3 regions of the Marinomonas mediterranea MMB-1 genome follow, and region 2 is predicted to be linked to each of the others. Evidence: predicted binding sites of a transcription regulator. Region 2 holds the regulator's gene; each other region holds the start of a gene.

Region 1 (3,832 bases), 1.6 Mb from region 2:
CCTTCTAATTCTGCGTTTGCTTTTTCAATATCGATCATAATGACACTCCATCTTTAATGGGAGCATACTAAAAGTTTGTATCTACAAATACAAATCCGTTAAGGCGTTATTTAAAGACTTAATTTGAATAAGAAAATTCGAATCGATTGTATGAGCTTTGCCTTGAAAGAGCGCTTAGAAAAGGCGCCTTAGTTTGTGAGCATAGAACACAAAAAATTAATCAAAGCCTCTGACCTTATGATACTGATTCATTTTCGTAATATTGTGCTTTACCTTCGAACGATTATGTTTCGCATCCGAAAGCTCTGCGCTCACTTTTTGACGCTCTAATTCAACAATAGACTCCGCTCTTCGGATATTTTGGGCAAACTGAAGCAGAAGCGAATGATTGGCTTTCAACTGATCAGTACTCAATGCTCGAAAATCAAACTGTCTAATATATTGGTCTAATTCAAGTATTGATTTAACGTCGCTCTGCTCAATCATTGTATGCAACGCATCATTGAGCCGTTCAATAGAGTTTGAATCAAACTCTATTTTTTTACCTACTAACTTTTTTTCGTCGACATTAGGGTGGCTAGTCAAAACTACGAACTCAATGAACTTAAGCTTTCAAGCAACGCAGTACCACTATTATTTAGGCTTGCTAACAGCACATCTAAGTTAGAAAACTTTTCCGTTAATTGCTCTTCGTATTGATCCATTCGATATTCGAAATTTTCCAAATCTTCCTCTGTGTCGTCTGCTGCCTCTTGTGCCGCATCACTTAAATCCTTCATTAAACCACTGGATCCCGTATAACTGTCCAAGTATTCGTCCATGATGTTCGCTAGCCCATCGTCGCCAGTGAACAAGGTGACGACATCGTCATAGCTGTCTTCCATCGCCTCACTAAAAGCCGTCGAGTCGAGTGACAACGTACCATCGTCATCCATTTCAATTCCAATATCAAAGATTGACGTTAAGTCACCAGCATCCAAAAACGTCGTCATCAAATCCGCATTTAATTGACTTTCCAGGCCTCGCACTAAGCTACTGCCATTTAGAATAGCATCCGTATCTGTGTAAGAATCGAACGTAGACATTAACGAGTTGTAAGATGATACAAAACTCTCTAAGGTTTCCTGAACTGAATCTGTATCGTAATCAATGACTGACGTAGCGGTTTCGAGCTCCCCATCAGAGTCTTCCTCTGAGACAGCCAGCGCCTTAATAGTAAGACCTGACACTGCGTCTTCGAACGAATTAGTATCGCTATTGATAGTAATACCATCAACATTGATAATGGCATCTTGTGCCCCTTCTCCCGACGCAATAGACAACCCCGCGCTCCCTGTACCTGTCGCAACAGACGAAACACTGTCTAACGACTCATCGGTATTGGTAACGACAAGATCATTACCATCGCCGGTCACATCAGAACTTAGCGTTAAGAAAACGTTTCCGTTGCCATCATCGACAAGGTTCGCCGATACACCAAAATTCTCATCCGCGTCATTAATTTGCTCTCTCAATTCAGCAAGTGTCGTCCCTGCTTCCACTGTCACAGTAAAGGTTTCGTCCCCTGCGGTGAAAGTCAAATCTCCACCTGTAGACGATACAACATCATCACTAGAAGAGAACAGTCCATCTGCAGAGACACTTCGGCTTCCCTGAGCAAGCTGAGAAACAGAAATGTTATACGCACCATTCGATGCATCTTCATCGGCGGTCACCGAAACAATGTCACCAGAATCTGGCTGCGTAGTAGTGGCCGTTCTTCCAGTAAACAGCTCTTCATCATTCAACGTTTCTACAGAATCTTGAAACGTCTCTAGGGCTGATTTGATCGCCCCGTATGCAGACACTTGAGATTCATAGTCGCTAATTCTGTCTTCGTAAGCGTCCACTTTAGTATCTCTTTGAACACTGACCATGTTTTCTAACAAGGTTTGTAGGTCTAAACCTGAACCTACGCCCAATGATGATACTGTCATATTAATCTCTCCTACTGGCCACACTCGATTGTCAATTCACACCCGTATGACACGCATGAATCCATACTATTATTATCGGCCAGCATGGAAAGTGCTCAAGACCGCACTCTGTAAGCGTATTGAAAAACTATTGACACTTTATTGTCAGCTTTTCGAAAAGAAACGATAGGTGAGAAAAAGCAGACCTATAAAGGCGTATTAAAGACGACATTCTGCTTAAAATTCGGAGACGACAAAGATTAAGGAAGGTACGAATAAGTCTTATGAGCTTCAGTCTTATCAGAGAAACAGCTTATTAAGGCGAGAGTGAGCAGGAATGTTAATACCTTTCAATCACTCTTAACGAAGATAGGCTGTTTCTCTGAAAGACCCAAAGGAGGCCTACATGGATGTAGGTCATTAGGGCAACGCAGGAGCAGTTGCCGAGCGAGGGCTAAGCTTTCTTTAATTCTTTGTTAACTTTCTTGCCAATATGCTCAATATTGGACAGCGACATTTGTCTCCAGACACTTGCCTCGAATAAAGAAGCGTTATCCACACGCTGAAGCCAGTGGACTTGTTCATACCTTCCTCAAATAGAGTGAAGAAATAGAAAGTATGTTGAAAAAAGTAAAAAAAGGATTCGAAATTTGATACTTGAATACACTCAAGCACCAAACTTCAGATAAAAGACATAACAGAATAACTTAATGTGTTTTGAGATAGTCTATGACATTCTGAACATCGGGAAGCACGGTAATTTGGTCGTCGCTAAGCTCTGAGATTAAGGCATTTAACTTGATGGAAAACGCCTCAGACTGCGCTTTCCACTGGATCGTCTCAAGCTGTACCTGCTCAAGCGACATATCGTCAGTGATTGGCACGCCACTGTTTTTTAGCATTTCTTTAAAGTCAACTTCGTCGACTAAATCAACAATCATCATAATCTTATTTCTCTAATCGAATATTCGCACTGTGCATTCACACTGTATGTGCAATAAATCATTAGTATAAACAATAACGGTTCAGTAAGGGTAGAAGCTACTCCGCATAAATAGCAGGCGGTTCTACAAGTATCATTTATTAAGAGTTATCACTTACTAAGAATTGTCCAGACACTGACGCCAGCGGACTTGTTGCCACCTTCCCTAGCGAATTACTTTTTCTTCTATTAGAAGATCAAAGATCGCTTGTGCTTTTTCCTCCGCACTTTCATCGCTCATCACTTTACCCGAACCGCCTTGCGCTTTAGCCGTCGCAGCCTTGAAACGCTCTGCTGCGGTTTTCGCCTTTACGACTTTCAAACGTTTTGGACGAGGTTTAGCGGGTGCTTCACTCCAGTTAACACGAAGTTCATCCTGTACTTCAGGTACGTCAATGACATCAATTTTTGCACGTTGAGCGGGTCCATACGCCGTTTGACGCGGAGCCGGAGCGGCATTGTCGACCGTCGCAATAAACGGCAATCTCACTGATACGGCACGTCTTTGACCGCGTGGTAATGCGAGTAATACCTCCGCTATGCCGTTTTCGACAGAAACAATATCAGCAACACGAGACACAATAGGCCAACCCAGAGATTCCGCCAAGATATAAGGCACCATCCCTGACGACTCGCCACTTTCTGAGCGAACACCCAGTAGCGCTATCTGAGCGGACTGAGACTCGATATAGTGGCGAAGACTAGGAATCACATCCACTTCGACCGATTGCTTAAGAACGGTCATTTCTTTCAATCCCATTCCCGCGTATTGTCGCAACACAGCGTCTTGAGGGTTTCCCGCGTGAGCAACGCGTAGATTAGTGCCAGACAGTTTAAGTCCGAGCTCCAACGCTCTTGCATCCTGTTCAGAGCGGCGAGCTCTTCCCGATTGAGG
Region 2 (3,832 bases):
CTCGCTAGCAGCATTTTTGCTTGGAGCACCCTTACCATGTAAGCTGTCTAAGAGAGACTCAAATTCGTCTTCTGTAATCAGATCAGACTCGGCACCACTAGGGGCGGCTGATTCTGGCGCACTCTTAGTATCGGCGCTCTGGCTCGGTTCAGCTGATTTGACAACGTCCGCAGCAGCGTCATCATCAACACCCGGTGCACTAGAGCCATGTAACTGATCCAGCAATGCTTCAAACTCATCTTCTGTAATATCATCAGAAGTAGGTTCCGCATCGGATTTAGACTCTTTAGGAGCTGCGTTTGACGACGCTCCATTCTTAGAATCTGCATCACTGTCGTCAACTCCTGGGGCGCCACCACCATGAAGCTGGTCGAGCAAGGCATCGAACTCATCCTCGGTGATGTCATCCGAATCGCTTCCAGCATCCGCTTTGGCTTCATCTTCCTGTTTCGGAGCCTCGTCGCCAAGCGCATTAAGAAGAGAGGCAAATTCATCATCTGAAATATCATCGGATTCGCCTTTTTGCTGCTCAACGGAACCACTAGAAACAGGTTCCTCTTCCTCAGGCTCTTCTACTTCGTCTTCTTCATCGGCTGACGCCAACTCTTCAGCAGAAGGAGGCTTAGCATACTGACTCAAAGCATTGATGAGTTCAGGGTCTGCAGGTTCTGGCTCTTGTCCACTACGAACCATTTCGAACATTTCATTAACAGAATCGAGCGCTTGTAATACCACATCCATTAACTCAGCATCAACGACTCGCTGACCATTACGCAATATATCAAACACGTTCTCAGCATAGTGACAGCAATCAACCAATGCAGTTAATTGAAGGAAGCCTGCGCCACCTTTAACCGTATGGAATCCTCTAAAGATCGCATTAAGCAACGCGTTGTCTTCAGGGTTTTGTTCTAGATCTACTAATTGTTCGGAAAGCTGCTCCAGGATTTCACCAGCTTCTACCAAAAAATCCTGTAGAATTTCTTCATCGACCTCGAAACTCATCCTCAGCTCCTCTTAGAAACCAAGACTTGATAGCAAGTCGTCTACTTCGTCTTGACTATTCAGTACTTCTGGGTTGTTTTCAGTATTGACCGCCGGACCATGACCTCGATTATCATCATGTTCCTTTTCGGCAATTTCGTGCTCGAGCCCTGAGATGCTGTCTACGCGTCCTGCGACAGCCACCAAGTGAACGAGTTTCTCTTCTACATCTCTAATCAACTCACTCACACGAGCGATTACTTGCCCGGTTAGATCTTGGTATCCTTGTTCTAGTAGGATGGTATTCAAATTGCCATGCAAGGTGTTCGCACTGTCTTTGGTATACCCCAAGAAAGCATCGATACGCTTATACAACTCTCGGAATTCCTGTGGTGTTAAGTCGCGTTGAATCAAACGATTCCAATCTTTATGCAGTGATTCGGCCTGAGATTTCAACTCGCTTGCAACCGGAACACTGCTGTCGACCATATCCATCGTTTTATTCGCAGCAGAACTGGTCATTTCGGTAACATAAGTCAAACGATCAGATGCATCTGTGATTCGTGAATTGTTATCACCGTCCGCAGTTTCTAACACATCTTCCATGGACTCTATTTGGAAGTCCCGGATAGCATCATGCAAACTACGAGTCAACGTACCTACTTCATGATAAAAACTCTTATGGCGAGCTTCACTCAGTTCTTGGATGATTTTAATAGCACCGCTAAAGTCGCCGGCCTCAAGCTTATTAAGTAAATCGATAGCACCGTCTTTTACGGTAGTCTCGAAATCCCCAAGCTTAGATTCCTTAAAATCTGACATTCAAAGGCCCCTATTATTTCGCAGAATCAATTCGCTCAAAAATCTTCTCGATTTTTTCTTTAAGTGCAACCGCTGTAAATGGTTTTACTACATAACCATTTACACCAGCTTGCGCAGCGGTAATGATTTGATCCCGCTTAGCTTCTGCGGTAACCATTAACACTGGGATCGTCTTGAGTTTGTCGTCCGCACGTACAGCACGAAGCAACTCAATCCCGGTCATACCTGGCATATTCCAATCAGTTACAAGGAAGTCGATGGTTCCTGTTTGAAGAATCGGTAACGCTGTCGTGCCGTCATCCGCTTCAACCGTATTGGTAAATCCCAAATCCCTAAGCAAATTTTTGATGATTCGTCTCATCGTTGAGAAGTCATCAACAATCAGGATTTTCATGTTTTTATCCAATGCAACCTCCACACCACAAAGGTAGTATTTCAATACTCATATAATATTAGTCTCGCCAATCCGTTAATCTAGCCCTCAAACGCATAGCCGCTTGGCTATGTATTTGACTTACCCTAGACTCACTAACACCTAGTACAGCACCAATCTCTTTCAGATTTAGTTCTTCGTTATAATAAAGAGATAAAACTAACTTTTCTCTTTCAGGAAGTTTATCTATTTCAACCGCTAGTTGCTTTTGAAACCCTCCTTCTTCAACAACATCGTAAGGCTGGGAATCATCCGACTCTATATTAATTTCGTTACTTCCATGCTCGCTCTCAAGCATTTCTTCATAACTAAAAAGCTGTGTCGACATCGATGAACGCATAATTTCATGATATTCATCAACACTAATTCCCATGTGCTCAGAAACTTCATTATCTGTTACGTCTCGTCCAAGCTTACCTTCTAATTCTTTAATTGCCTCAGTGACCGCCCTTCCATTTCGTCTTACCGATCTTGGAGCCCAGTCACTTTTACGCATTTCATCCATTATGGCGCCTCGAATTCTTATGCCTGCATAAGTTTCGAACGAAGCTCCCTTAGTCGACTCAAAACGTTTATACGCTTCTATCAGACCAATCATTCCTGCTTGCGTCAAATCATCGACGTCCACATGATTGGGCAGTCGAGCTAGCAAGTGGTAAGCAATCTTTTTAACCAGATAACCATATTGTTGAATAATGGCATCCATAGAAAGAGCTGCTTTTTTCGAATAGGTACTATAACCGTGCTTTGATTGCATAAAACCGCGTTTTCACCTTTTCCCAACACTGATTTACCAGTGCGCAACTTAAATGTACTACATTCAATTATTATATGCTGTCACTAATAACATATTTTTACTAACTCCCATACTTTAGTGACCCATACAACTGACCATACTGCTCTGCCGTATACACTGCGCGACTAATTAAGTTATGCGCGCGCGCAGGTTCAATATCATCCGGTATTCGTTGCCCATCAGCTACATACATAACCGGCAAGCCTTCTTCAATGACAACACTAATTGCTTCACCTAGAGAGGCAGACTCGTCAATTTTACTAAGAACACAACCGTCTAACTGAATCTGAGAGTAAACATCTACTACCGTTTTTAATACTTGCCGCTGACTTGTACAAGGTAAAACCAGCAGTTTTTTCAAATAACCTCTAGCTTTCTGCATCATTTTTAGCTGTCGCTCTAAATTTCTATCTCTAGGATTCATTCCTGCAGTATCTACTAACACAAGAGAGTAATTTGAATATTTATCCAGCACTTCATTGAGGTCAGAGTATTCATTAACCACTTCAACGGGAACATTTAATATTCGACCAAATGTTCTCAATTGCTCATGCGCCGCAATTCGATAAGTATCAGTTGTAACAAGCACAACACTGTCCGCACCATTTTTCAATACATGTTGCGCGGCTATTTTACCAATCGATGTTGTCTTACCTACGCCAGTTGGCCCCATAAATGCGATGCAACCACTCATATGAGCCATATCTTGCCGCGCCACAGGTAAATAATCTGCCAATCGAGACAGCGCTTTTTTCCAATCATCCTCTCTTCCGAGAAAATTAGAATGATCAACAATT
Region 3 (3,832 bases), 150 kb from region 2:
GTTAAAGATTTTTTAAGCTGATCCGATAAATAGAATATGCAAAGGGCAACCAAATAACTAACTAAATCAAATGGTTGCTATGAAGAAATAATTAATTTCTAGGAGAATTATCATGGCTTTATATGTAAATACAAATACCTCTTCTTTGAATGCTCAGAACCAGCTAACTAAAACTGGAAGTACGCTTGATACAGCGTTCCAGCGTTTGTCCTCTGGTCTACGTATTAATAGCGCAGCAGACGATGCGGCGGGCCTTCAGATCTCCAATCGTTTAACGTCGCAAATAAACGGCTTGAATCAGGCTGTCCGAAATGCAAACGACGGCATCTCTCTGGCTCAAACTGCAGAGGGAGCGCTAGATGAAACAACTAATATGTTGCAGCGTATGCGTACTCTAGCAGTTCAGTCTGCAAACGGTTCGAATACGGACGAAGACCGAGTTGCTTTGCAACAAGAAATGGGTCAGTTGGCAACTGAGATTGATCGAGTTGCAACGACTACCACCTTTGGTGGGCAAAACCTTCTTGATGGAACTTATGATGGTCAGTTTCAGGTGGGCGCCGATGCAAACCAAACTATTTCGTTTAGCTTAAGTACTGTTAATACTCTTGGTGCTGCAGGCGCGGGTTTCCAAATGTCTGGTTTGAATAGTGCTGGTTACCTAGCTTCGACAATTTCGATTTCGGCAGCATCTTTAGCTCAGTCCGTTATTAGTCAAATAGACAATATGATTGCGGCAGTAGACTCAAAACGAGCTGAATTGGGTGCAGTTCAGAACCGTTTTAGTTCTACCATTAATAACTTGAGTAATATTTCGGAAAACGTATCAGCTGCGCGTTCTCGTGTAAGAGATGCGGATTTTGCAACTGAAACGGCTACTTTAACAAGTGCACAGATCTTACAGCAAGCGAGTTCTACGATTTTGGCTCAGGCAAATCAGCGTCCGCAAACAGCGATTTCATTGTTGGGAGGCTAGTCTTTAAAAAAATAAAGCGGCTGATCAGGCCGCTTATGTGAAGAAAACTCGAATACGGGAGGCAAGAGGTTTGGCGATCGTATTCGAATGTTTTTGCTTCTTTCTCCTAGAAGTAATTGTTAGCCAAGTGTTGAAGGCACTTGGCTTTTTTTTGTGAGGTTGGCGCCTCACATATACTGTTTAGCACATTCTATGCCAACTAAAAAAAGCCCCTGATGAAGCTATTTAATGATAATTCACGAAAAAAAAATAAGAAAAAAGCGTCTCCTAAGTACTTGATATGAAAGCTTTTGCCGTTTTTGTAGGCTTTTTTTTGCCATGATGGGAAAAAAAATATCATCTTTTTTCTAAAGCAACTCTAATTATTGCCGTTACCTAATATAAGAGGTTTTTAATTGTGTATATATATCAGAGGTTGGCGCCTCAGATACACATCACGAGTCTACTTGCTAGTAGGCTTATAATGGCGAAAAATAGGAGGCTGTCATGGCTTTATACGTTAATACTAATACGTCATCTTTGAATGCGCAGAACCAGTTAACTAAAACTGGAAGCACGCTTGATACTGCGTATCAGCGTTTGTCATCAGGGTTGCGAATAAACAGTGCGTCTGATGATGCGGCTGGTCTACAAATTTCAAACCGTTTGACTTCTCAGGTTAATGGTTTGAATCAGGCAGTTCGTAATGCGAATGATGGTATTTCTTTGGCACAAACTGCTGAAGGTGCGCTAGATGAAACGACCAATATGCTTCAACGTATGCGTACTTTGGCAGTTCAATCTGCGAACGGTTCGAATACGGATGAAGACCGTTCTGCGCTTCAAGAAGAAATTACTCAGCTTGCAACAGAGATCAATCGTGTTGCAACAGACACTACTTTCGGTGGCCAAAACTTACTTGATGGCACATATGACGGTCAGTTTCAGGTAGGTGCTGATGCAAACCAAACGATTTCATTTAGTTTGAGTTCGGTTAACACGCTTGGTGCTGCTGGTGCTGGTTTCCAGATTTCTGGCTTGAACAGCGCTGGTTACGTAGCATCAACGATTTCTATCAGTGCTGCATCTTTAGCTCAATCTGTAATTACTCAAGTCGACAATATGATTGCCGCGGTTGATTCAAAACGAGCTGAGCTAGGTGCTGTTCAAAACCGCTTTAGCTCTACTATCAATAACTTGAGTAATATCTCTGAAAATGTATCTGCAGCACGTTCTCGTGTACGTGATGCAGACTTTGCAACAGAAACTGCGACACTTACTAGTGCGCAAATTCTACAGCAAGCAAGTTCTACTATTTTGGCTCAAGCAAACCAACGTCCTCAAACAGCCCTTTCTTTATTAGGCTAATTGAGCGATGCTTAAAAGCTGGAGCTTTTGCTCCAGCTTTTTGCTTTATGGGAGGCACTTATGTCTATTAGCTCCGATGTATCAAAACAGTCATTAACGCAACTGCATACCGGCACTGATGTTCAGTCAAATGCTCGTGAATTCCAAGAAGTCCAAAAAAAAGAAGCTCAAGTTATTAAGAAAAGTGTCGATATTACACCTGATAAAGATGCTAAGAATACTTTCGAGAATGAATTGTCCAATGCCACGAGTGAAGAAATTCTGTCATTCGAGGAATCTCAGACAGACGAAGTGAACCTGAAAATGAGACAGCTAAATGTATCGCTTTCCTTTGAACTTTCTGAAGAAGGCGGCGATAATGTAGTTAAGGTTATTGATCGAGAAACAGGTGATCTTGTACGTCAGATTCCAACAGAAGAATTTTTGAAAATCTCCAAACGTATTGATGATATATTTGAAGAAGTAAGCGACTTAAAAGGCAGTCTGGTCAATAGTGAAGTGTAATCTGGCTAATTAATTAGCCAAAGGAGCTATAAAAATGTCAGTATCATCACTAGGAGTAGGGTCTGGAATAGATCTTCAAACGTTGCTCCAAAACATGGTTAGCGTGCAGAAAGACACTAAAGTAAAGGCCTACGAGTCTAAAATTAGCGATTATAAGTCTGAAGTATCTGCATATGGCGCTATAAAGTCTGCTCTTGAGACCTTCGAAAAAGCCGTTGAATCTTTAAATGATGAAGATCTTTTTACAGGTCGGACGGCAACTAGCACTCAGCCCGAATCTGGTGATATTGTTTCTGTAACAGCAGATAAAGAAGCTGCAAATGGCTCTTACAATGTATCTGTTAGCCAGCTGGCTCAAGGTAGTCGAAGTGTTAGCTCGGCAGGTCTATTTTCCTCTACCGATGATGTAGTCAGTGCAACGGGAGGCGATTTAACTTTCACTGCTGGTTCAGATACTTTTACGGTATCTGTTGCTGCTGGCGCGACGTTATCCGAGGTCCGCGAGCAAATAAATGATTCAACTGATAACTTTGGTGTTTCAGCTAACTTAGTTGACGATGGCAACGGTAACGTATATCTGACCTTAGGTTCTGATGTTACAGGCTCAGGTAATGACCTGGTCGTTACAAATACCGACGCTACCTTAGACAGCGTTTCATCCGTAGCAACAGGGGCTGGTTCCGCGGGGTTGTCTATTGCCACTGAAGACGCGGCACAAGATGCTATTATTAATGTTGACGGTATTACGATTAATAGTTCTTCCAATACATTTGAAAACGCGGTTTCGGGCTTAACCATTAAGGCATTGGCGCAATCCGAGACTGGAACCGATGGTAACCCCGAGACCGCCAAGTCTGTCATTGATTTTGATACGGAATCTGTAAAAGAGACATTGGAAAGCTTCGTTGAATCCTATAATGCGTTGTTTACGACTTTTGACAAGTATTCAAGTGCTGGTGATATTTTAAATGGCAGTAGCCTTATTCGCGGGTTAGAAGGGCAACT

Evidence for each region. Region 2 encodes FliA, which starts transcription of late flagellar genes. Its sites were predicted from a motif close to CTAAAGTTNNNNNNNNNNCNGCCGATA; they were not measured.
Region 1: fliD (flagellar filament capping protein FliD) is a predicted target of FliA. The motif match lies at 2,119-2,145, and genes of this name have one in related genera.
Region 3: MARME_RS16875 (flagellin N-terminal helical domain-containing protein) is a predicted target of FliA. The motif match lies at 1,324-1,350, and genes of this name have one in related genera.

Annotation. Positions count from the first base shown of each region.
Region 1 is NC_015276.1:1,885,872-1,889,703, reverse strand. It holds gene MARME_RS08605 (phosphoadenosine phosphosulfate reductase domain-containing protein) at 1-38, opposite strand, end outside; gene MARME_RS08600 (hypothetical protein) at 217-585, opposite strand; gene fliD (flagellar filament capping protein FliD) at 588-1,976, opposite strand; gene MARME_RS08590 (hypothetical protein) at 2,663-2,899, opposite strand; gene etfB (electron transfer flavoprotein subunit beta) at 3,104-3,832, opposite strand, start outside.
Region 2 is NC_015276.1:3,532,084-3,535,915, forward strand. It holds gene MARME_RS16180 (chemotaxis protein CheA) at 1-1,005, opposite strand, end outside; gene MARME_RS16185 (protein phosphatase CheZ) at 1,018-1,806, opposite strand; gene MARME_RS16190 (chemotaxis response regulator CheY) at 1,820-2,200, opposite strand; gene MARME_RS16195 (RNA polymerase sigma factor FliA) at 2,259-2,996, opposite strand; gene flhF (flagellar biosynthesis protein FlhF) at 3,097-3,832, opposite strand, start outside.
Region 3 is NC_015276.1:3,681,569-3,685,400, reverse strand. It holds gene MARME_RS16880 (flagellin N-terminal helical domain-containing protein) at 113-976, shown strand; gene MARME_RS16875 (flagellin N-terminal helical domain-containing protein) at 1,463-2,323, shown strand; gene MARME_RS16870 (flagellar protein FlaG) at 2,384-2,827, shown strand; gene fliD (flagellar filament capping protein FliD) at 2,862-3,832, shown strand, end outside.